DNA from 4 places in the Rheinheimera sp. MM224 genome. Region 4 is predicted to be linked to each of the others. Evidence: predicted binding sites of a transcription regulator. Region 4 holds the regulator's gene; each other region holds the start of a gene.
What was found. The regulator sigma-54, encoded in region 4, starts transcription at its own class of promoters, with help from an activator protein. The targets are predictions, from matches to a motif close to TGGCANGNTNCNTGCTT.
Positions count from the first base shown of each region.

Region 1: the regulator sigma-54 is predicted to act here: its motif matches at 3,884-3,900, upstream of OM978_RS01750 (DUF1328 family protein).
Region 2: the regulator sigma-54 is predicted to act here: its motif matches at 3,043-3,059, upstream of nirB (nitrite reductase large subunit NirB).
Region 3: the regulator sigma-54 is predicted to act here: its motif matches at 4,082-4,098, upstream of fliE (flagellar hook-basal body complex protein FliE).

Region 1 covers NZ_OX352320.1:353,136-359,250, forward strand. The annotation lists gene OM978_RS01725 (RrF2 family transcriptional regulator) at 1-456, opposite strand, end outside; gene OM978_RS01730 (BON domain-containing protein) at 613-1,164, opposite strand; gene OM978_RS01735 (hypothetical protein) at 1,351-1,815, opposite strand; gene OM978_RS01740 (sigma-54 interaction domain-containing protein) at 1,954-3,288, shown strand; gene OM978_RS01745 (hypothetical protein) at 3,349-3,630, opposite strand; gene OM978_RS01750 (DUF1328 family protein) at 3,660-3,836, opposite strand; gene OM978_RS01755 (hypothetical protein) at 4,107-4,424, shown strand; gene OM978_RS01760 (hypothetical protein) at 4,459-5,289, opposite strand; gene OM978_RS01765 (hypothetical protein) at 5,286-6,115, opposite strand, start outside.
Region 2 covers NZ_OX352320.1:4,242,603-4,248,717, reverse strand. The annotation lists gene OM978_RS19790 (S41 family peptidase) at 1-228, shown strand, start outside; gene OM978_RS19785 (hypothetical protein) at 299-547, opposite strand; gene OM978_RS19780 (hypothetical protein) at 980-1,459, opposite strand; gene OM978_RS19775 (SIMPL domain-containing protein) at 1,762-2,490, shown strand; gene OM978_RS19770 (biopolymer transporter ExbD) at 2,530-2,928, shown strand; gene nirB (nitrite reductase large subunit NirB) at 3,255-5,828, shown strand; gene nirD (nitrite reductase small subunit NirD) at 5,830-6,115, shown strand, end outside.
Region 3 covers NZ_OX352320.1:1,598,784-1,604,898, reverse strand. The annotation lists gene fliI (flagellar protein export ATPase FliI) at 1-61, opposite strand, end outside; gene fliH (flagellar assembly protein FliH) at 104-907, opposite strand; gene fliG (flagellar motor switch protein FliG) at 930-1,964, opposite strand; gene fliF (flagellar basal-body MS-ring/collar protein FliF) at 1,957-3,675, opposite strand; gene fliE (flagellar hook-basal body complex protein FliE) at 3,692-4,033, opposite strand; gene OM978_RS07710 (sigma-54-dependent transcriptional regulator) at 4,275-5,630, opposite strand; gene OM978_RS07705 (sensor histidine kinase) at 5,617-6,115, opposite strand, start outside.
Region 4 covers NZ_OX352320.1:493,574-499,688, reverse strand. The annotation lists gene OM978_RS02425 (KpsF/GutQ family sugar-phosphate isomerase) at 319-1,287, shown strand; gene kdsC (3-deoxy-manno-octulosonate-8-phosphatase KdsC) at 1,287-1,844, shown strand; gene lptC (LPS export ABC transporter periplasmic protein LptC) at 1,841-2,395, shown strand; gene lptA (lipopolysaccharide transport periplasmic protein LptA) at 2,385-2,879, shown strand; gene lptB (LPS export ABC transporter ATP-binding protein) at 2,879-3,601, shown strand; gene OM978_RS02400 (RNA polymerase factor sigma-54) at 3,691-5,142, shown strand; gene hpf (ribosome hibernation promoting factor) at 5,168-5,455, shown strand; gene ptsN (PTS IIA-like nitrogen regulatory protein PtsN) at 5,481-5,936, shown strand; gene rapZ (RNase adapter RapZ) at 5,933-6,115, shown strand, end outside.

The DNA of each region.
Region 1 (6,115 bases), 140 kb from region 4:
GGGTTGTTGTGGGCTGTCCAGAGTCGCCAGATGTTGTTGGCGTCTGAGTGCAAAATCAGCTGCTATATCAGCGAGACTGACGTTGCCGAATTTTCGTAGCAATTGTTGTTCTGCTTCAGCAAAAGCTGAATCCAGTGAAGCATTCACCGCTTGTTCGATAAGGCATTGTGGCGCTTCCTGTCGATAGCCCTGAGCAAATAATCGTGGTGCACCAAGTGCCTGATATACATCCTGCAAGCTAATGGCTGCCAGAGGTTTTGCCATAGTCCAGCCCCCGCCATGGCCTTTGACTGAAATCACTAATCCAGCCTGGCGTAAACCCGCCATCATGCGGCGGATCACGACAGGATTCGTTTTCAGATAAAGCGCAAGCGTCTCTGAGGTCATGGCCTGATGATGTTCAGCCAGATGCAGGATGACATGCAAAATGGACGAGAGTTTATTATCACTTTTCATGTAACTTACATTATTACATGATGTAAAACTGATCAAGCTCTGATTTGTGAAAGGCGTTGAATTGAGGCAATGGAGCGATAGAAAAAAGCCAAATTGTACCGCTGAAATAAAAAAAGCCGGTCAATCAAGACCGGCTTTGGCGTTGGTGTTAAGGGCTTAACCTTTTGATACTGTGAGCTTATCGATCACATTTACCACGTCCTTGGTGTTTTTGGCTTTGGCAACGGCCAAATCTTTTTCCGCATCGGAATCAACCACACCGCTCAGCGTCACTACACTGTTACTCACATCTACATCAATGCTGGTGCCACTGGTTTCAGGTTCAAATAGCAAGCTGGTTTTCACCACTGTAGCTATTTTGGCGTCTTTCAATGCGCTGGTCTGTTTTGGGTCTGTATTACCCTTACCATCATTTTTCACCATCAGTTTGTTTTCTACTGAGGTGACACCTTCCAGACCTTCAACCAGCTCGGCAGCCAGGGCTTTATCCACATCGCTTTCCACTTCGCCTGTTAAGGTGACAACACCGTTTTTCACATGAGTGTCGATGGTAAAAGAATTCAGGTTGCCATTGAGTAACAGCGTGGTTTCAGCTTTACCGTCTATCCAGGCATCTTTAGTTGCGTCTTTCCAGTCATTGGCCGCCATGGCTGACACTGAAGCCAAAGTTAAAGTGATCATCACTGCTAATGTTGTGCGTTTCATCATGTCGCTCCTTTTGTTAATGACACCTAAGGTATTGCCAGTTTGGTGCCAAAGTTTAAGTTATTGATTTATAATAACTATGTTTTATGGTTCATCTGATGTTAATTTTATGTTTGTAATTTTGTCTGGCTGATCGGTAAAAGTTTCATACTTAACTGAATAACTTTTGCTGCATTCATGGGCATTAGCTCAATGGCGATTTGCTAACTGATCAGCGGCAATTTGCACGCTGGCGGTAAAATGCAATAAAGTCATCTGATGCGGACCCAGATCACAGTTTCGGATCATGGCTTTTTGCAGCTGCAGCTGTTTTGCCAGTTGTTGCTGTATAGTGCGTAGCGATGGCTGGTTCGGCTTATCGTCGTACCAACGGCTGAGCTCAGCCAAAGCTTCTATCTCATCTGTAGTTGTGCTGTTATGGGGTGGTAACAGGTATAAGACCCGTTGATGCAGTTCTGCCAGCGCTGCAAATTGTCGGCGCAGATTGCCGGGGACAGCAGTTTCTGCACTATGCTGGTAAAAAGTTTTAGCCCGGCTAAATAAACAGCTTAATGCCGCTAAAAGCTGCGTAGTTTGTACAGTTGGGGTTTTGCTTAAAAATTGTTGTGTCATCACTTTGGTACTCCATGGCAAATAAAAACCATGCAGATTCATAATCAATTCATGTACCAGAATGTAAGTTTATGATGTATAGGTATTTTTGATTTTTCTCTCCAGGAAGCTGAGCACCGATCGGTAAGTTTTACTCAGGACCCCTGTTAAATTTACAGTCTTAAACTACGGAAAGTATTTATGACCCAGCCCCTATTGTTCCTGCATGTGCAGGATCCGGAATTAACCAGTCAACTCTTGCAGTCGGATAGTGTCCGGCGTTTTGTCATTTGTAAAAGTCAGCCGGATGAATGCTGGGTGGAACAATTGCTCAGACAACGCTGTGACTTAGCCTTTATTGAAATTGACAATACAGAGCCTGGCCAGTACGAATTACTACAACAAAGCAATATGCTGGCCGAAATCGACTTTATTTTGGTGAGTAAAGGTATACCGGATCTGGCGCTGGACCAGTTGATGCGTTGTGGGGCTGGTTACCATTTCCGTCAGCCGCTCGATATGGGATCAGTACTGGATGCGGTACAGGACTTTTACCAGCAGTTATCGTCAGTAGCGGTAAAACGTAAAGTACAAAGTAGTGATCTGGACCAGTTTGGTTTATTGGTCGGCTCCTCTGCCGCTATGCTCAGGCTCTATAAAACAGTTCGTAAAGTTGCAGTGACTGAAGCCAACGTTTTTATTGTCGGCGAAAGTGGCGCGGGCAAAGAGCTGGTTGCTAACACTCTGCATTTAGCCAGCCACAGGGCTGATCAACCTTTTATTGCTATCAACTGTGGTGCGTTAAGCTCAGAGCTTATCGACAGTGAACTCTTTGGTCATGTCAAAGGCTCCTTCACTGGGGCCTTGCGGGATCATCAGGGCGTGTTTGCCCAGGCTGAACAAGGCACTTTGTTTTTAGATGAAGTGACAGAAATGCCGCTGGAACAGCAGGTGAAGTTACTGCGGGTACTGGAGAGCGGTGAATACAGGCCTGTGGGTAGTAATAAAGTTTGTATGGCCAATGTCAGAGTGATAGCCGCGACGAACCGCGATCCGTTGCAGGCTGTGGCTGATGGTATTTTTCGGGAAGATTTGTATTTCAGGCTATCGCAGTTTCCGGTCAAAGTGCCAGCTTTGCGCGAGCGGGAAGGGGATATTGCAGGTTTAGCTTATCATTTTCTTGCCTATTGTAATGCCCGTGAAAAACAACAAAAGCAATTGTCTGATGCGGCTTTGTCCGTGATTAAGTTGCATTCCTGGCCTGGCAATGTGCGTGAACTGAAACATGCGGTTGAGCGGGCTTTTATTCTGGCGGACAAATTGATTGAACCCGAACATTTGCTGCTTGAAGTTGCTACCCCAGCTGCTTTGGCCACTGATATTCCGGCTGATATGCCGTTGGATGAATTGGAAAAAGCCGCCATCTTTGCAGCTTTGGAACGAAATAGTGGTAATAAAACGGACACAGCACAGCAGTTAGGGATCAGTGTAAAAACACTCTACAATAAACTGGAAAAGTATCAGCAGGAAAGTTGAGTCTTCTGACTACTATCCACCAGGCAGAAGAAAGGCGGGGATAAACCCCGCCTCACAAAATTAACACTCTTTATCTTTGGCGTCAGCCTTTTCCTTAGCGGCTTCACACAACTCTTTGGCTTTCTCTGCTGTTGCGTCAGCGGCATCTTCCATTGCATCAGCAGTTTTGTCTGCTGCATCTTCCAGTTTTTCACCGGCTTGTTCAGCCTTTTCTTCAACCTGAACTTTCAGTTCTTCCATTTTGTCTTCAGCTTTTTCTGCATCGCTTTCGCTACAGGCTGCAACAGAAGTTGCCAGCATCACAGCCAACGCCAGTTTGAATAATGAGCTTTGTGTTTTCATTCCATTCTCCTTCGGCCACTTGGGGCCAATTATAATTTAGGGGTTTTGCCGCGTAGCGCATTCGCTAACAATGAAATTACCAGTAATACGACAAAAATCATAAAGATAATTTTCGCTATACCTGCTGCAGCGCCTGCAATACCACCAAAACCCAGAATACCGGCCACTATGGCCACAATAAGAAAGGTTAAAGCCCAGCCTAACATAATTGCTCCTCAGTGCTTCTGCACTAGTTGAACGTACTTTGTACACTAAGCCAGCATCATGCCAATATCAGGGTTTATACTTTAAGTTATTGTTATCGCTTATTTTATACATGTTTTATGAACGCAGGCTGTCTTAACTTCCTGCAGCTCAACGGTAAAATTTACAGGCAAAGCAGTAACAGTTGCAGAGTTGTGAAGCTAAAGCCCGCTGCTGTGCGGCTTAAACCATGGCATAATCCAGCCTATAAAGAGCATAAGTGCGAGTTAGCAATGGCAAAAAAACTAAGTGTGGTGCAACTAAAACAACAAGCCAATGTGCTGAAATCGCTGGAAGTTGTTGAGCAGGCGGCTGCAGTTTTGTATGCGGATTTTGTTGGCTGCTGGTTTAGTCTGGAGTTTGAAAATTTCCCGGGTTCTTTGCTGGTGCGTTGCCAGTTTAATTCCGAAACAGCTCTTGCCGCTGCGGTTGAGCAAAAGCTGGATCTGTATTTTCAAAAACAGATCCACAAGCAGCTGTTTAAATGCGGCATTTTAATAAAAGACATCAAAAAGCATGTGGTACTGACTACTTTGTCTGCAGATGACTAACGGCACTGTCATCAGTGCCGTGGTCTGGAAGATGTTATCTTAAATCAGTGGTTAATGATGGGCTGCCAAAACCCTCTAAGCTGGCACCTGCCAAAGCGAAATACTCCTGCCAGAAGCTTTGCAGGCTCTGCATGGTTTTACCAGAACGATAACCGTGCTTGACATCATTTGGCACCAGACCCGCCGCATGCACATAAACCCGCACTTGAGGAAACTCAGCCTGTAGCTGGTTTTTCTGTACTTTGGCTAGTTCCTGCTCTGGATTGATGGTTTTAATCTGGTTGTTTTGATAAAAGCTGCTGAAGTCGGAGTTTTCCAGCATGTCTGAGACCAAAAACAGCACTTTGTCCTGAGCTTGTGAGTTCTTCCAGTCGTGACCAATTTGTTTCAGGCTAAAGAAAATTTCGCTTTTAGCGATCTTTTTATCTTCACTGCCGAAGCTGTTAGCCAGACCTTTGGCGATCAGGGTCTGAAAATACTTTTGCTGTGACGCTATACAGTTGTCCAATTGGCGTAAGCTGTTTTGCCCGGTGCTGTCGCGTTGTTGCTGTGACAACTGGGATTCAAGCTTACCGGCAAATACCAGCGCCATATGGCTGTCAGGTAAATAGGCTGAAAAGCGGTACAACTTCACAGCATCGCCAGGTTTCACAAAACGTATTAAATGGCTTAACGCCTCTTTTTTTAAGCTGACAGGCAACTGAGTGGTTTCATCTATCACCATCACCAGCTCACGGCCAGATGGTTGGGGTTTTTCAGTGATCCCTAGTCTGTCGTAACAGCTTTTAATATCGTTACGTTCTGCAGCCCATAACGGCTGGGTGCACAATGCACCCAGCAACAGGACTAATCCTGTTTTCATCATGAAGTAGTCCTTGATTTGTTTTTAATAGTCGCAAGGCGTTGTTGTTTTTTCAGCCAGGTTAAGTCCAGCTCAAAGTCTTCTGCCAGGACAGCTAAATCTTCTTCACCCAATTTAGTCAGGTCAAGATCCGCCAGTTCAGCTGGCATGCTTTGTTCTGTTGCCTGTGCTGGCGCCACTGCAGGGGCAGGCTCAGCCTGAACAGTTGCAGCAACAACCGACTCAGTTGCAACTACAGGCGTGACCACTATGCTCGATTGCATTACCACTGGAGTGGTTGCCTGAACTTGTTTTTTCACCGCCTGATTGGCGAGGTAATGGTGGAAAGTACGTTGTGTACTGCCAACCTGGAGTGCCTCCTGCTCGTCAGATGAAATAACTGCTCTGCGACTCATTTTTTCACGCAGCCTTTGCAGGTAGGCTTCAGCCTGAGAAGCGATCAGATCTTTTTTCAGTTCTAACCAGTCGTTCAACTCTTCTGCACTGTTAAAGTTCTTCGTATAGTTACGTGCTTTTACTGATTCTTTGCCTGCGTAACTAAAGGCAAAACCAAAGTAGATACCTACCACCTGAATCATGACAAAAATAACAGACAGGATGACAAAGGTAACCCGGCTGGCGCTGGAGCGAGCCGAGGTTGCTTCATCTTCAGCTTTTTTGGTGGCTGTTTCATTCACCTGAGCCATCTCGGCAGGCAAGGCGATATCGTCGTCACTTGGGGCACTTTGCTCTAACAGAGCCATTGGATCGTCAGCTGCAGTTTGTTCATACATCACAGCCTGATTCACCATATCGGTGTTTTCAGCATCCAGCGTATAGCTTCTTACCA
Region 2 (6,115 bases), 890 kb from region 4:
CAACAGCTTGGTCGTGCTGTAGTGATAGGTGAAACCAGCGTTGGTCTGGCTCATTACACAGGCGCAGCTCAAGTCAACGACTGGCTTTTTGTGCGCATTCCAATGTACAGGCCGATCAATCCAGTCACAGGCACTAACTTTGAAGGTGTTGGAGTGGAACCGAATATAAAAGTGACGGCAGAGATGGCGTTGTATACGGCTTTACGGTTGGCGAATAAGGGCCGTTAGAAAAGAAAGAGCCAGCAGCAACTGCTGCTGGCATTCTCGGAATCTTAGCTGCTGAACTGACCACGAAATATCACTCTGAACTCTGCGAGCGGCGTTTAACAAACCACACGAACATGGCGTACAGAAAACAAATGACCGGGCAAAGGATCAAAGGCACAACAAATTCTAATTCGGTAAGTTCTGTTTTACGTAGCAGCAATAGCAGCCAGACAGCACAAACAGCTTCTCCACTGAGCCTGAAAATTCCATGTTTGAATGCAAATCCCCAGACCGATAGATTTTTAACATCTTGTGAGTAAAAAGGTTTTGGTGCGTCCATGATGAACTCCATAGTGCAATGCAGGAGGTCTCCCTCCTGCATTTTTACAAAGTTATAGGTAGTAAAGTCCGACACTCAGCCTACAACCAGCAGAGCCCCATGGTCCAAAATCAGCACCTGCTCATGTTCAACATCTCAGGACTAAAACGAGCTTTTGTGCGGATTCTGTGTATTACGGATAGCTTTGCTTTTGGTTAACTAAGTGTTAAATGTAGGTTGGAACTTGGCTGTGGCAAATGCCCATTTGATGCCCAAATGGGCTTTTATTCTAATTGCATGATAAAAAATGAGTTAATTTTGAAAAATATGCTTCGAATATAAGAATCGTCAGGATTTTTCTGACATCGAATCTGCTGCTTAATTGTTCACGAAGCATGAGCGAGGATTCTGCTAAATCACCAGATTGTTCTGTGTTCTGCAGCAATTTGTGGTTTATTCGTTGACGATGTCAATCTGAGGCGCATGCTGGCGGAAAAAATGCCGTACTTGCTGCAGCTCATCCAGCTGAAATATCCATTGATGTCCTTGATTCCAGGCCAGCTGTAAATAGGCTGGCCCCTGAATATCCATACGTCCTATCACCACTTTGCGTACTGTATCCGGCAGTTGATAATCACCTACCCAGATCTTGTTGTTTTCTGCTTTAAGCTGATTCATCAGACTGCCAAGCTTGTCTTTGGCAAAGCCATTGGCATGCAAAATCATGATGATCATAGAGCTTATCGACACCAGGCAGAGCGCGATGCTAAAAGCACTCTGCTGTTTGAGGCTGCTATAAATGGAGAGGCTAAGGTACAACAGGCTAAAAGTAATCAGCGCCAATTTGGCAGTGCTGCTGAGCTGCCTCCAGCCGAGTTTTAGCGAAGAACGTGATGGAGTTTGATTTCTCCAGAGGATTTGGGGTTTTTGCATAACTCTTCCTTGAATAACCCAGGGTTCTTAGTACTAATTTTTACTAAGCGTCAGATTTACAACTCTATTTAACTCATTTATTAACCTTTCTGCAATAAGATTTTCCCTATGTTCTACCAAAACCTGTCGCTGTTCCAAACGGATTATTACTGAAACCAGCGCTCGAACATTGGGGGTTTATATCCAGGTAGCGGTCAGTCGTTGTGTTCAAAAATATCAATAGGTTGAGTTGGTGTTTCCCCAAAATGTCGGTAAATTAGCTTCAAGCATAATCGCCTGATTGGATGAGACAAGGAGAGCATATGAAAAAGCTAATAGGTTTTTGTTTGTGGTTAAGTTTGCCCACATTGGCCAATGTGATCCCAACTGAGCCTCATATTTATGTCGAGGGTTATGCGGAGCAACTGGTGTATCCGGACCAGGTGAAAACGACTGTTGATATCACTGAACTAAATATGGACCCGGAGTTGGCCAAGCAAAGGGTGGAGCAAAAAGCCAAGGCTCTGTTGTTAGCACTTCAGCCTTTGGGCATAGGGAAAGAACACATTAGTGCTGCACCTTTGAGTATTGAAGTTGAATATGATTATGAAAATAAGAAGAAAATACCTCAAGGTACAAGAGTTGGCTGGACTGTGGAAATTACGTTACCTGAGCCAGCCAAATACTCCCTGTTAATGGATGTACTGGTAAAAGCAGGCATCAACGATATTTTGAATAGTGTTGGCGTGATAAAAGATGAGCGGGCGATTAAAAAGCAAGTGGCTATGCTGGCGTTAAAAGAAGCACGACAAAAGGCTGAAGATATGGCCGCGACTCAGGACAAAAAAATCAAAGATGTTTATTCGATTAGTGAGTTTAAGACTCGTTCGGAAGCGCAATACAACTTAACGCCAACTCAATCAATAGATGGAGCATTGAGCAGTGAATCTTTCGACGAGCTATCCGTAACTGGCGTCCGGCGACAAGCTGTTTTTGAAGTCAGCGCTATGAAAGCCAGTGCTGTTGTTTATGTGGTCTATACCCTGAAGTAAGGCTTTTATTTATCTTATTCTGGCAGTAAGGAGTTAGGCATGAATTCAGCGACGCAGTTTGCTTTTGTCTCTTTATTGTTGGTGTTACTGCTGGCCGTTTTAAGTTGGCGGCCTGTAGCAACAGGAATAGACGTACAGCATCCGGAAAAGGTTAGTGGTGGATATTGCAAAGGTTCTTTAGCACTAAAGCTTGAAGCTTTGAAAAGTGACAAAATTCGGGTTGCCACCGGGGCCTGTGGTGCCTATTACGACACTGCAGAGAACGACGAGTCACAGTTGGAGGATATCTTTTTTCAGTTTTCTGGCCGTAAAGGCCATGAAATAGACGAGGTGATTGTCACTGCTGCGGCAGATGTGCCTCATGGTCAAGTTGCGCGGTTATTAGCGCTGGTGAAACAACAGTGTGCAGAGTGCAGGATTTCAGTGATACAAGACTAATTATCTGATCCCTGCCTCAATCCGGTGCCGTCTTGCACCAATTCAACGCAAGGTTTTGATAGTCACTTGCGCATAAATTAGCCATTACTCAATAAAATCAGCCAGTTAATAAACTGGCATTCTTTGTGCTTTGGTTATTGGCGAGTTTTACCAATGCGTTTGCTGAAGCGAACGCAACACAATTTGAATTGAAGTGCATAGTTTTGACTGTGCACGGGCAACGAAGCCCAGGTTCTGACCATTGTTTAAGTGGTTCAGGCCTGGGCTTTTTTTATGGGCAAAATTTGGCTGTCGAGTCAGCCGCCAAAGGCCTTAAGGACATAAAAATGCAGCAGACCAAACAAATTCTGGTGATCGGCAACGGTATGGTGGGACATCATTTTGTTGATCAATTACGTGCCAAAGACCCATTAGCGCAAATTACTGTGCTTTGTGGTGAAGCTCAGCTGGCGTACGACAGGGTGCATTTATCCGGCTATTTCAGCGGCACCAGCGCAGAGCAACTGGCGTTGACGACAGAAGAAGCCTATCAGGCCGCTGGTATTCAGTACCGTTTAAATTGTTGGGTGGAGCACATCAACCGCGAGCAGCAGTTGGTGGTGACCAGTCAGGGCGGGCAGTTTTATTACGACGAGCTGGTGCTGGCGACTGGTTCTTATGCTTTTGTGCCGCCTATTCCTGGTCATGATCAACCGCATTGTCTGGTGTACCGCACTTTGCAGGATTTGGATGCGATAGCGCAAAGTGCTGCTGTAAGTAAAGTCGGGGTGGTAATAGGTGGCGGTTTACTGGGGCTGGAAGCGGCCAATGCGTTGAAACAATTGGGCTTACAAACTCATGTGGTGGAGTTTGCGCCACAACTGATGGCAGTGCAGCTGGACCAGGGCGGCGGTCAGATGCTCAGCCAGAAAATTACAGAGTTGGGTGTGCAAGTGCATACCGGCAAAGCCACGCAAGCCATAGTAGCTGGTGCTGAATGTCGTTATCAGTTGCAGTTTGCCGATGGCGAAAGCTTAGAGACAGATTTAGTGCTGTTTTCCGCAGGGATCCGGCCTTATGACCAGTTGGCGCGCAGCTGTGGTTTAGTTGTCGGCGAACCGGGTGGCCCACGTGGTGGAATAGTCGTTAACGATCAGTGCCAGACGTCTGACCCCCATATTTATGCCATAGGTGAATGTGCCTTGTGGCAGCAAAAGATTTTTGGGCTGGTGGCGCCCGGTTATCAGATGGCGCGTGTTGTGGTAAGTCAATTGACAGGTGGCGGGCACAAATTTACTGGCGCTGATATGAGCACCAAGCTGAAACTGCTGGGTGTGGAAGTGGGTTCTATTGGCGATGCCCATGCCAGAACACCCGGCGCTTTAAGTTATGTGTTTACCGACCCTCGGGCTCAAGTCTACAAAAAAATGGTAGTCAGCAAAGATGGTAAACGCCTGCTGGGGGTTGTGCTGGTGGGCGATACCAGTAACTACGATAGCCTGCTGCAATACGCCTTAAACGATATGTTGCTGCCAAAACAGCCGGAGCAACTGATTTTACCTGCTGCGTCCGGCGCGCCTTTGGCGGCTTTAACTTTACCCAACAGTGCGACCATTTGTTCCTGCCATAACGTGGCGAAGGGCGACATAGTGGCGGCTATGGACTCTGGCTGCTGCGATTTAGTCAGTATCAAAAGCTGCACTAAGGCCAGTACTGGTTGTGGTGGCTGCACGGCTTTGCTCAAATCCGTAGTGGATGACGAGCTGAAAAGCCGTGGTGTTGAAGTGAAAAATCACCTCTGTGAACACTTTGCTTATTCCCGTCAGGAGCTGCTGCATTTAGTTCAGGTGGGTGGTATTAAAACCTTTTCCGAACTGTTAAGCCGCCACGGTCAAGGTTTGGGCTGCGATATTTGTAAGCCAACTGTGGGTTCTATTCTGGCATCGAGCTGGAATGATTATGTGCTGAAAAAGCCTCATATAGGTTTGCAGGACACCAACGATACCTTTCTCGCCAATATGCAAAAAGACGGTTCTTATTCAGTAGTGCCGCGTATTGCCGGTGGCGAAATTACCGCAGAAAAACTGCTGGTGATAGGTCAGGTGGCTTTGGATTTTAATCTCTATACCAAAATTACCGGTGGTCAGCGTATCGACTTATTTGGTGCCCGTTTAGAGCAGTTGCCTGCCATTTGGCAGCGTTTGGTCGATGCGGGTTTTGAGACAGGCCATGCCTATGGCAAGTCGCTGCGTACCGTGAAGTCTTGTGTTGGCAGTACCTGGTGTCGTTATGGCGTGCAGGATAGTGTCGGTCAGGCCATAGCTATTGAAAACCGCTACAAAGGTTTACGAGCGCCACACAAAATCAAAATGGCAGTGTCGGGTTGCACCCGCGAATGTGCTGAAGCACAAAGCAAAGACATTGGCATTATTGCCACCGAAAACGGCTGGAATCTATATGTCTGCGGTAACGGCGGCATGAGACCACGCCACGCCGACTTATTTGCTACCGACCTCGATACCGACACTTTAATTCGCTACATAGACCGCATTCTGATGTTGTATATCCGCACTGCCGACCGTTTGCAGCGCACTTCAGTCTGGATGGAAAAGCTGGATGGCGGTTTGGACTATCTGCGTAAAGTCATTATCGACGACGAGCTGGGAATAGCCGCAGAGCTGGAAAACCAGATGGCGGCCTTAGTGAATACTTATGCCTGTGAGTGGAAAGCCACGCTGGACGACCCACAAGCGCTGAAACGTTTCCGCCAGTTTGTAAATAGCCCTGATGCGGATGAAAACATCGTTTTTGTCGAAGAACGCGCGCAAATCCGCCCAGCTACGGCAGCAGAAAAACGTCAGTGGTTGCAGCAAATTCCTATTATCGAAGTGCCTGTAAAGGCTTTAGCAGAGGAGAACTAACATGGCCTGGACTGATATTTGTGCTTTTGAAGACTTAGTCGAAAACAGTGGCATTTGCGCTTTGCTGAATGGCCAGCAGGTGGCGGTATTTTTGCTGGAGCTGCAAGGCGAACCGCAGATATACGCGGTTGGTAATTACGACCCGGTTGGTGAAGCCAATGTGCTATCACGGGGCATGGTGGGTTCTTTAGGTGAGCAGATAGTGGTCGCTTCACCTTTGTATAAACAGCACTTTGACCTGACCAGTGGCCAGTGCTTAGAAAAACCTGAAGTGGTGATCCCTGTGT
Region 3 (6,115 bases), 1.1 Mb from region 4:
TACTTTTCTGAATATGCTGCAGCTGTTGCTTTAAATTGGCGGCTAACTGTGACGACGACATAAAACTCCTTAAACAAAGCCTGCGATAAAGCAGAACTTGATATTAATCAGGAGAATGCAAGAAATGCTCCAGACTGCTTTGCAATCTGTTTTTAATACTTCTGTCCATCGAAGATAATGGGGTTTCCAGCAGACAACCACCGCGCTCTACCGCCGGATCGGAACGCAGTTGCCAGTGCCGTTCGGCTAGTTGCTCTGCAGTGAAATGCTGCTCAACCACAGCCATATCATCAGGATGAAGCTTGATCAGGATATGTTCGGTTTGCAGTGGCAATACTGCTGTCGCATCGGACAGCGTTTTTAATATCACTTGTGGATTGGTTTTACATTCGACTGCTATTACAGCTTCTGCCATCGCCAGACAAAGCTGTAACAGCTGTTGTTCGACCTGTTGATCAACTTGCAATAAAGGCTGTTGCAGCTGTTCCAACAACGCAGCCAGTTCCAGCTTTTTCTGTTCAATCTCTTCAGTAGCTTGCTCTAAACCCAGTTTTTTACCTTCGGCCTGGCCATGAGCTAAACCATCAGCTGTGCCTTGTTCACGGCCTTCTTCATAACCTTTGGAAAAACCTTCTTCTTTGCCCTGTGCAAAACCTTCATCAAAAGCAGCCTGACGGATTTGTTCAATATCATCCGCCGTCAGAGGCTTAATTTCCAGTTCAGCGTCTTCTTCCACCGCAACAGCTGCAACCTTTTGTGATGGCAGCGTTTTATTCAGCGCATTGGTTTTACCTGCAGGCGCTTTTTTATCTGAATCAAGTTGTGGGCTTGGCCAACGTTTGAGTAACTCCAATAACTCATCCGTTGGCGCAAAAGGTTGTTTGGTACGAAATGGATCCATGGTCATACAGCTTTACTCCGGCATCCTGTTACAGGAAGTCTTCACCACCACCGCCACCCAACATTATTTCACCGGCATCGGCCAGACGACGGGCCACCGACAAGATATCTTTTTGTGCAGCTTCTACTTCACTGACTCGGACTGGTCCCATGGCTTCCAAATCGTCGTTCAACAGTTCGGCAGCACGTTTGGACATATTTTTCAGGATCTTCTCTTTTAAGTCTGCATCCGCGCCTTTTAATGCTTTCATCAAAGCATCCTGCTGCACTTCACGCAGAATAGTCTGAATTGCCCTGTCGTCCACATCCAGCAAGTTTTCAAACACAAACATCAGATCCTGAATTTGTTGCGCCATTTCTTCGTCATGTTCGCGAATAGCATCCATCAACTGACCTTCAACATTGGTATCGAGGTAGTTCATGATATCGGCAGCTGCTTTTAAGCCACCCATTTTCGCTGCCTGAGCACCAGCCTGACCAGCAAACTGTTTCTCCATAATTTCGTTTAATTCTTGTAATGCCGCTGGTTGTACTTCTTCCAGGTTGGCGATACGCATAGTTAAATCTAAGCGCACTTTTTCCGGGAACTGCGACAGGATCTCTGCCGACTGCTCCGGCTCTAAATAAGACAATACAATAGTCTGGATCTGTGGGTGCTCGTTGCGGATGATATTCGCCACCTGCTTCGAGTCCATCCACTTCAGTGAATCCAAACCTTTGGCACCACCACCCAGAATAATCTGGTCGATCAGGTTCGAGGCTTTTTCTTCGCCTAAAGCGGCAGTTAAGGCCCGGCGGATAAAGTCTTCGCTCTGGAAACCTATGGTACTGAAGTTCTGAATTTGCTCAATGAAGAGCTTATGCACCGCAGAAATTTTAGCCTGATTCAGATCGTCAATCTGCGCCATCGCCATACCCACCTTTTGCACTTGTTTTGGCTCAAGGTGTTTTAAAATCTGTGCAGCGTCCTCTTCTGACAAACTCAGCAACAGGATGGCGGCTTTCTCCACGCCATCTAATTTGCCTACGTCAAAGCTCGGCTTGGTGGTTTCAACATTACTCATCTTCGGCTAACCAATTTTTAACGACCAGTGAGGACAATTCAGGTTCATTCGCCACCAGGGCACGAACCGCTTTTAACAGATCTTCATCACCATGCAAGTCTGGCAGCATCAAGGTGCCATCTGCAGCGAAACCTACAGACTTCGAATCAAACTCACGGGTTAACATATCCATGGTTTCATCGCCCAGATCCAGGCCACTGCTTAATGAAGATTCATCATAAGCTTCCTGCGTATCCTCTGGGTAAATCAGTTTCTTCAGCATTGGGCGAACCACAGCCACTATCAGCACTATGATAATCAGCGTACCCATCACCAGCTTCAGCATACGGGCAAACCATTCCTGCTCGTAAATAGGTGGTTCTACAGCTTCCGCCATAATACTGCGGGCAAAAGGCACAGACACTACTTCTATAGTATCGCCCCGTTGCACATCAAAACCAATGCCGCCTTGCAATAAACGACGGATATTTGCAATTTCTGCCTGAGAACGGATTTGTGGTTCAGTGACAGTGCCATCAGTCGCTGTAGCACCAGGTAAATAATCCACTGCAACAGAGACGCTGATACGGCGAATTAAACCTGATTGCTGAGTTGAATGACTGATGGTGGTATCCAGCTCGTAATTGCGGGTCATTTCTTTGGTATTACGGCCAGGCACTACAGGTTTAGCTGCATCGGCGCCAACTGCTTGTTCCGGTATAGCACTGTTTAGTGGTGGCTGATTAGTTAAAGCGCCAGGAATACCACCTAAACCACCACCCACGCTGTTTTCTTCAATGCTCATTTCGCTGCGCACAGCTGGCAAATCCGGGTTAAAGCGTTTTTGCGTTTGCTCAACAGCAGTAAAATCCATCAGTAAATCGACCTGAGCTGTGTAGTTATCTACACCCAGCACAGGAATTAAAATGGAGTCAATTTTCTGACGATATTCTTCTTCACGGGCACGTTCCATTTCGTATTCTTTACGACTACGGGCAGAAGAAGCATCCTGTGAACCGCTATTGAGTAAACGGCCATTTTGATCCGTCACCGTAACACGGCTTGGTTCAAGGCCTTGCACCGCGGAAGCCACTAAATCGACGATGGAATCAACTTCACCTTCTTTTAAACTTTTACCGCCTTTGACAGACACCATCACAGTGGCTGAAGGCTGCTTTTCACGGCGGGCAAAAATATTCTCTTTAGGAATAGCCAGCAACACCCGGGCTGAAGCGATACTTTGGAATTGTTCAATAGTGCGGGCAAGTTGTTGCTCGCGGCTGTGTTTTAACCGCTCCATTTCCAGACGCTGACTGACACCAAAACCGCTGTCTTGCATCAGTATTTCATCGCCTGTCGTTTGTTCTTGTTGCAAACCAGCGCGGGCCAGTTGCAGTTTGATATTCTGGTACTCTTTACCAGACACCATCACCACCTGACCCTCGAGCTTGTAATCAACTTTCTGGCTGTCCAGATAATCCAGAGTTTCAATCAGCTCTTTGGTTTCAAAGGTGCCTAAAGGTCGCATATCAGGCTCACGCGCCCATAAAATAATCAGTACAGCTAATGCAATACAAATGGTTAAAGCGACAATCAGACTGATTTGCCGCACCATATCCATGCCACCGCCCATAGAACCCAGGAAGCCAGATTTCTGCTCCTGTTGCACCGGGGTGTTGCTGCCAAAATCATCTGACGATATTGCCAGCTCAGTTGAGGTACTTTCTGCCACGTTTTATTCCCCCGCCTTAGACCGGCATCGACATAATTTCTTTATAAGCTTCCACCAGCTTGGTTCGCACCTGCACTGTGGCTTCAAAAGCTAAAGAAGCTTTTTGCCCAGCCAGCATGGCCTGAGCCAGCGATACTTTAGGGTCGCCCATTTCAACTGCTGTACTGAGTTCGCGGCTTTCGCCCTGCAAACCATTCACCTTGTCCAAAGCACCTTTGAGCATGGCGGAGAAATCAGATTGACTGGAATTTTGCTCAGGGATAGCCGGAATGGCCAATTCAGAAGGCACACTCCGGGCTTGTGAAGCGAGGGATTGAAGTTCCTGATAAAGACTGTGACCTTGACCTTGAATGTTCATCTGCTGTGACCTGTCAAAATATTGCTATTACTACGATTAATAGAGGTAAAGCAGGTATCGTGCCAGTATTCAGGGTCAGAGCCTTGGCTCTGACCCTATTAGGGTTCAATGCAGGTTGGAATTTATAATTTACATATAAAACAAACACTTAAAGCCAACCAAGGAAGGTTGTACAGGAGCTAAAATTCTGACTTTCACGAAGTAAACCGAAGGTCAGAGCCTTGGCTCTGACCTTTGGAGGTTAGGCAGGTAACTGTATACCGGATTCACGCATCCTTGCCAGTTTGTACCTTAAGGTTCTGGCACTGATGCCAAGCCGTTCAGCCACTTCTTTGCGGCTGTTGGCACAGGCTCGCATAGTTTCCAGAATAATGCGGTGTTCCTGCTCATAGATCTCAGACTTAAAGACACTGACATCCAGCTCGCCTGCCTGAGCCATAGGCGCATCAGGCATGCTATCCATCATATTGGGTGCGGATTCGAGCAGAATATCAGCCGCATTAATTTGTTCGCCGTCACAAATGATCAGCGCACGCTGCACTATGTTATCTAATTCGCGCACATTACCTGGCCAGTAATGCTGCATCAGTTTGTGCTGAGCTGCATAACTTAACATAGGTTGCGGCATACCTGTGCTGCGACAATGTCGTTCTAATAAATGCATAGCCAGCGGCACTATATCAGCCGGACGTTCTGCCAACGCTGTCCAGGTTAGTGGAAACACGTTCAGGCGATAGTACAAGTCTTCACGGAATTTGCCTTCAGCCACAGCCTGCTTTAAATCTCTGTTGCTGGTGGCGATCACCCGTACATCCAGTTTAATGGTTTTGCGCGCACCTAAACGTTCGACTTCACGCTCCTGCAACACCCGCAGTAACTTCGCCTGCAGGTTTAAATCCATTTCACTGATTTCATCGAGTAAAATAGTACCTTGCTGAGCTTGTTCGAACTTGCCGGGACAAGCCTGAATAGCGCCGGTAAAGGCCCCTTTTTCGTAACCAAACAAAGTGGCTTCCAGCATATTTTCCGGAATAGCTGCGCAGTTAATAGCGACAAAAGGACCGTCAGGGCGGCCACTTTGTTGATGGATATAACGTGCCAGTACTTCTTTACCTGACCCACTTGGCCCCAGCACCAGCACATTGGCGTCAGAACGGGCGACTTTCGCCGCCAGTTTGACTAATTGTTTGCCCTGCTCGGAATGCACTACAGGTTCAATAGTGGCGACTTCAGCACCCAAAGCATAACGGCTGACCATATTGATCAGCACTTCAGGTGAAAATGGTTTCGCCAGATAATCCGCAGCGCCGTTACGAATAGCGACCACAGCGTCATTAACGTTGGCGTACGCCGTCATCATCAACACAGGTAAAGAGGGGTAATTCAGCTTCACGGTTTTGAGTAAATCTAAACCTGACATAGTGCCCATTTGCACGTCACTGATCAGCAAAGAGATTTTATGCTCTTTTAACAGCTGCAAGCCCTGCTCAGCACTTTGGGCTGGCACCACCTGATAATTCGCCAGACTCAGCGTGTCACACAATGCTTCGCGTAAGCCGGCATCATCTTCAACGACCAAAATACTAGTTGTTTGCATAACTTAACTCCTGACCTGCAGTGACAGGCACATAGACGGGAAACAATAATTCAAAACGGGCGCCACCCAAAGCTGAAGTACAATAGCGAATAGAGCCGTTATGAGAATGAGCAACAGCCTGTACTACAGCTAATCCAAGGCCAGTGCCCTGACTGCGGGTGGTGAAAAAAGGTTCAAAAATTTGTTGTTGTAAATGCTCTGGTACACCAGGACCATTGTCTTCGACTGCAATCATCACCAGCTGCGGGTTAACAGTATCTAAACGGGCTTCGAGTTTCAGCACTGCACCCTGACCAATCATCTGCATGCTGTTTTGCAGTAAATTCTGAATAGCTCCCGCCAAGCTGCGTGGGTTTCCGAGAATTTGCACATCAGGTTCTGGTAATTGGATCTGGATCTGACTTTGCTGCTGTTCAACCAAAGCTTCTACTCCGGCAAACACATCACTGAGCAGGCGCTGCAAGGATATAGGTTCAACCTGTTGC
Region 4 (6,115 bases):
CTGCGACTTCAAGCCAAGCGAGCCAGTAAAGGTCTGTCATTGTATAGGTTTTTCACCCCGACAACCTTATAAAAAATAGTAACAACTGATTGCAAAAACAGAATAATTCGATTGTTTTACGTAATCTTTTGCATTTGAGTCTAATAAGCACGAAAATATCAGCCTCTGTGTATGGCCGCAAAGTGTGCCGCGCTGAAAATGAATCGCAGCTTAATATTTCAGCTATCTAAATGATCTAACAGATATTCTTACTGGATCCTTTCCACAGAACTACAGATCCAAATAAGCTGGCAACGATTAATAAATGGGGATTTTTGCATGACTCTGGACTTTCGCCCTCAGGCTCTGCAGGTACTGCAGATTGAAGCAGCCGCAGTAACCCAACTTGCCGCCTACATAGACGAGAGTTTTAATTTGGCTTGCCAGATGATGTTTGACTGTAAAGGTCGGGTCATTGTGATTGGTATGGGTAAATCCGGCCACATCGCTCATAAAATTGCGGCCACCTTAGCCTCAACCGGCACTCCTTCTTTTTTTGTTCATCCGGCAGAAGCCAGCCATGGTGATTTGGGTATGATCACTCAGGACGATGTGGTACTTGCCATTTCCAACTCAGGTGAAACTGCAGAAGTGCTGACTATAGTTCCGGTGCTAAAACGCCGTGGCATTAAAATGATCGCTATGACAGGCCGTCCTGAATCGACTTTAGCCAGCTTATCCGATGTGCATGTTTGTGTTCGGGTTGAACAGGAAGCCTGCCCTTTAGGATTGGCACCCACCGCCAGTACGACAGCCACTTTAGCTATGGGTGATGCGCTTGCCGTTGCTCTTTTGGATGTACGAGGCTTTTCTGCCGATGATTTTGCCTTATCTCATCCGGGTGGCAGTTTAGGACGTCGTTTATTATTAAGACTGGAAGATGTGATGCATTTTGGCGATGCCTTGCCTGTGGTACACCAGCAAGTCAGTCTGAAAGAAGCCCTGCTGGAAATATCCCGCAAGGGTCTGGGTATGACGGCAATAGTGGATGACTCCGGCAAATTGGCAGGCTTATTTACCGATGGTGATTTGCGCCGGGTACTGGATCAGCAGGTCGACTTACATACAGCCAGCATAGCCAGTCTGATGACCAAAAACTGCATTACGGCTAAACCTGCTATGCTGGCAGCAGAAGCCTTGCAAATCATGGAACAACGCAAAATTAATGGTTTAATAGTGGTCAACGAGCACCAGGAGCCTGTCGGTGCTCTGAATATGCATGACTTATTAAAAGCCGGAGTGCTCTGATGTCAGCTTTATTTACACAAATGTATCAGGCCATCAGCCCAGAGCTGGAACAAAAAGCCCGGCACATTCGCTTGTTGATTTGTGATGTGGACGGTGTGTTTTCCGACGGCCGTATTTATCTGGGCAATCAGGGTGAAGAGCTCAAAGCCTTTCACACCCGCGATGGTTACGGCATTAAAGCTCTGCGCCATGCCGGCATTGAGGTAGCTGTGATCACAGGACGCCGTTCAGAGATAGTGCAGCAACGTATGACCTCCTTAACTGTGCCTTATATTTATCAGGGCCAGGAAAATAAACTCGCCGCTTTTGCTGAACTCCAGCAGAAACTGGCACTCGAAACGTCACAAATTGCCTTTATTGGCGATGATTTAGCGGATTGGGCCGTGATGCAGCATTGTGGTTTAAGTGTTGCAGTGCAGGACGCTCACCCTTACCTTGTATTGCATGCAGATTACCGTTGTAAGTTATCGGGTGGTTTTGGTGCTGTGCGTGAACTCTGCGATTTGCTGTTGACCAGTCAGGGCAAATTTGCTGAATTTTCAGGAAGTAGTACATGATCCGTCAATTTCTCTGGTTGGTGCTGATAGTGGCCGCTGCCGCTGGTTTTTACAGCTGGCAACTACTGGATCAGGAACAAAATGCTACCCCAGCGAATCAGGACAACCAGCCTGACTATGTAGCCCAGGACCTGACCCGGATGATTTACGATAAAGAAGGTCATTTGTCGGATTTAATCCGAGCTCAGCGGATGGAACACTTCGAACGTTTTGGTTTTTTGCAGTTTGATTTCCCTATCTACACCATTTATCAGGAAAAAGTGCCATTATGGCAAGTGACAAGCGAGCAGGCAGTGCTTTATCCTGATGATAAACTCATTCTAGAACACAGAGTGGAGCTGCGTAATATGTCGACAGATCCACTTTTTACCCGAATAGAAACCAATGCAGTTGAGCTGCTATTTAACAATAATACGCTGCAATCAAACGAACAGGTGCGAATTTTTGGATTAGGTTTTCAAATCACGGGCCAAGGTATGCTGGCGGATTTGAACGCACAGAATATAGAGCTGAAACAGCACACTAAAACGGTTTATTACAATGAAAAGTAACATTATTTTACTCAGCGTTCTCGTCACATTCAGCGGTTTTTGTCTGGCTGGCCCTGATGATTTCAAAAAAGAAATTCAGGTTGGTTCTGACCGCCAGTTTGGCTCGATTAAAGACAAGATGATGACCTTTGTCGATAACGTCAAAGTTGAGCAAGGTAGCTTATTAATTGAAGCCGATAAACTCGAAGTCATTGCCAGCGCAGGCAAAGGCAAAGAAGTATTTATCGCCTCAGGCCAACCTGCCACCTATTCGCAAATGCTTGATGGTGATAAGCCCATTAAAGCCAGTGCCAATGAAATCCGTTATGACGTAGCCAATGGCACGCTGGTACTGACGGGTAGCGCTGAACTCAGTCAAAATGGCAGTATGGTGCAAGGCGCAGTGATTAAATACAACCTGGAAAAACAAGAGCTGGAAGCTGAATCTGACGGTAAAAAAACCGAACGAGTCACCACTGTATTCAGCCAGGAAGGAAAAGAATAATGAAGTTAGTCGCGTCCCATCTGGCCAAAAGTTATAAAGGCCGTCAGGTGGTCAAAGACGTTAGCCTGGAAGTGAATGCCGGTCAGATCGTAGGTTTATTGGGCCCAAACGGCGCAGGAAAAACCACGACTTTTTATATGATTGTTGGCTTAGTGCCGTCCGATAAAGGCCAAATCACGCTGGATGGCAAAGAGATCACCTTTGATCCTATCCATGCCCGCGCCCGCTCTGGTATTGGCTATCTACCGCAGGAAAGCTCGATATTCCGCAAACTGACGGTGTACGACAACCTGCTGGCCATTTTGCAGCATCGCAAAGATTTAACCGAAGAGCAGCGTGAAGAGAAAGCCGATGCGCTGCTGGACGAATTCCATATTGGCCATATCCGGAATAGCCTTGGCATGAGTTTATCCGGTGGTGAACGTCGCAGGGTGGAAATAGCCAGAGCACTGGCTGCAGATCCGGCATTTATCCTGTTAGATGAACCTTTTGCTGGTGTTGATCCTATTTCAGTGTTAGATATTAAAAAAATCATTCAGCATCTGTGCCAACGAGGCATAGGCGTGCTGATCACCGACCACAATGTGCGCGAAACCCTTGATGTCTGTGAAATTGCCTATATTGTAAGTCATGGAGAACTGATTGCTGCAGGTACCCCGGCTGAGGTTTTAGCAAACCAACAAGTCCGTGATGTCTACCTTGGTGAGCAATTCAGGTTATAGTTTAAAACAACATCCGAATAGGGTTGTTTGGAGAAAATAAGAAGTACATGAAACCGTCTCTGCAACTTCGTCTTGGTCAGCAGCTCACAATGACTCCGCAATTGCAGCAAGCAATTAAACTGCTGCAATTGTCTACTATTGAACTGCAACAGGAAATTCAGGAAGCACTGGATGCCAATCCATTGCTGGAAGCTGAAGATGACTATGCAGTGTTTCAGGAACCGTCCTCTAAAGACTTAAATCACGGTGCCGAGTTTGACGCCCCCGACTACGACAGCAGCCATGATGAGCATTACGAACCCGAGGTAAAGGACAGCAGCGAAGCAATGTCCGAGCAAAATATCAAAGAAGACTTACCGCTGGACAACCATTGGGATGATTTAGTCAGCGCAGCTCCTGTAGCCGGTGCCAATAACTTCAATGGCGATGAAGACACTGTATTTCAGGGTGAAACCAGCGAAACACTACAAGATTATTTACGTTGGCAAATGCAGCTGACCCCTTTCTCAGACACAGACCGTACCATTGCTGAAATCATTATCGAAGCTATAGACGAAAATGGTTTGCTGACCATAGACGCAGAAGAAATTCTGGAATCTCTTGGCATGCCCGATGTAGAAGCCGATGAAGTTGAAGCTGTGATCAAACGTATTCAGTTATTCGACCCTGTAGGTGTAGGTGCACGCACTATTCAGGAGTGCTTATTGGTGCAGTTACGCCAATTTGACCCTAAAACTCCCTATCTGGCTGAAACAAGGCATATTATTAAAGAATATACTGACTTTTTAGCCAACAGAGATTTCCGTTCTCTGATGCGTGTGACTAAACTCAAAGAAGACGACTTAAAAGAAGTGATGCGGCTTATTCACAGCCTGAACCCACGACCAGGGGCAGATGTGATTCGACAAGAGCAGTCCTATGTGATCCCGGATGTGTCGGTCGCTAAAATCAAAGGACGCTGGATGGTTGAGTTAAATCCTGATGCAATGCCAAAGATCAGAATTAACGAGCAATATGCCGCCATGTCACGTAATGCCCGTAACGCATCCGATGGCCAGTTTATTCGTTCTCACTTGCAGGAAGCCAAGTGGTTTTTAAAGAGCCTGGAAAGCCGCAACGAAACTTTATTGAAAGTGGCCAACTGCATAGTACAGCAGCAACAGGCCTTTTTTGAGCACGGTGAAGAAGCCATGAAACCCATGGTGTTAAACGATGTCGCTGAAATGGTGGGAATGCATGAATCAACAATTTCCCGAGTGACCACACAAAAATATATGCACACTCCCAGAGGAATATTTGAACTTAAGTTCTTTTTCTCCAGTCATGTAAGTACAGAGAGTGGCGGTGAATGTTCATCCACCGCGATCCGCGCCTTTATAAAAAAATTGGTGGCGGCGGAAAATCCTGCCAAACCTTTAAGTGATAGCAGGATGGCAGAAATACTGTCAGAACAAGGGATTAATGTCGCACGGCGGACCATTGCCAAGTATCGTGAAGCCTTGTTTATTCCACCGTCTAATCAGCGCAAGAGCTTGCTTTAACAGCTCTACTAAGAAGGAAGAGTCTATGCAAATCAACTTAACTGGTCGTCATGTAGAAATCACTGAAGCACTGAGAGAGTACGTCGATAGCAAATTTTCCAAACTTGAACGTCATTTTGATCATATTAATAATGTACATGTAGTGCTGAACGTGGAAAAATTGAAGCAGATTGCAGAGGCTAAGATACACCTCAACGGAGGTGAAGTATTCGCTGTATCGGAAGACGAAAATATGTACGCTGCGATAGACCAGCTGATTGACAAACTGGATCGCCAAGTTATTAAACATAAAGAGAAAATTTCTCGTCATTGATTCTGAAACTATGAACCTGAGCTCAATGTTATCGGAGGACTGCACCAAGAGTGCGGTCCTTTTTAATAGTAAAAAACGCATTCTGGAATACATAGCTGAACTGGCACATCAGCGTTTACCGGAAGTTCCTGAGTACAACATACTCGAAGCCCTGATGAGCCGTGAGAAACTCGGTTCCACAGGTATTGGCGGCGGTATTGCTATTCCTCATGGCAAACTGAAAACAGTCACCACCCCCCTGCTGGTGTTTGTGGTCAGCAAAGATCCGATACAATTTGATGCTATTGATAACCAGGCCGTGGATATTTTTTGTGCCATCCTGATCCCGGAAAATCAATGCCAGACGCATTTATCTACCCTGTCCGGCATAGCACGTATGCTCAGCCAGAAAGACTTCACCAAGAAAATCCGCCACAGTGCCAGCAGCCACGATTTATACCAGTTGCTGATGGTTGGAGCTGAACAGGTGATGGCAAAATGAAGTTACTGGTCGTCAGTGGTCGATCGGGTTCGGGCAAATCTGTTGCCCTGCGCGTCATGGAAGACCTTGGTTATTATTGTGTAGATAACATCCCGGTTAATTTACTGCCGACTTTAGCCAATGCGGTGATGGGTCAATATGAACGGGTCGCCGTCAGTATCGATGTGCGCAACTTGCCA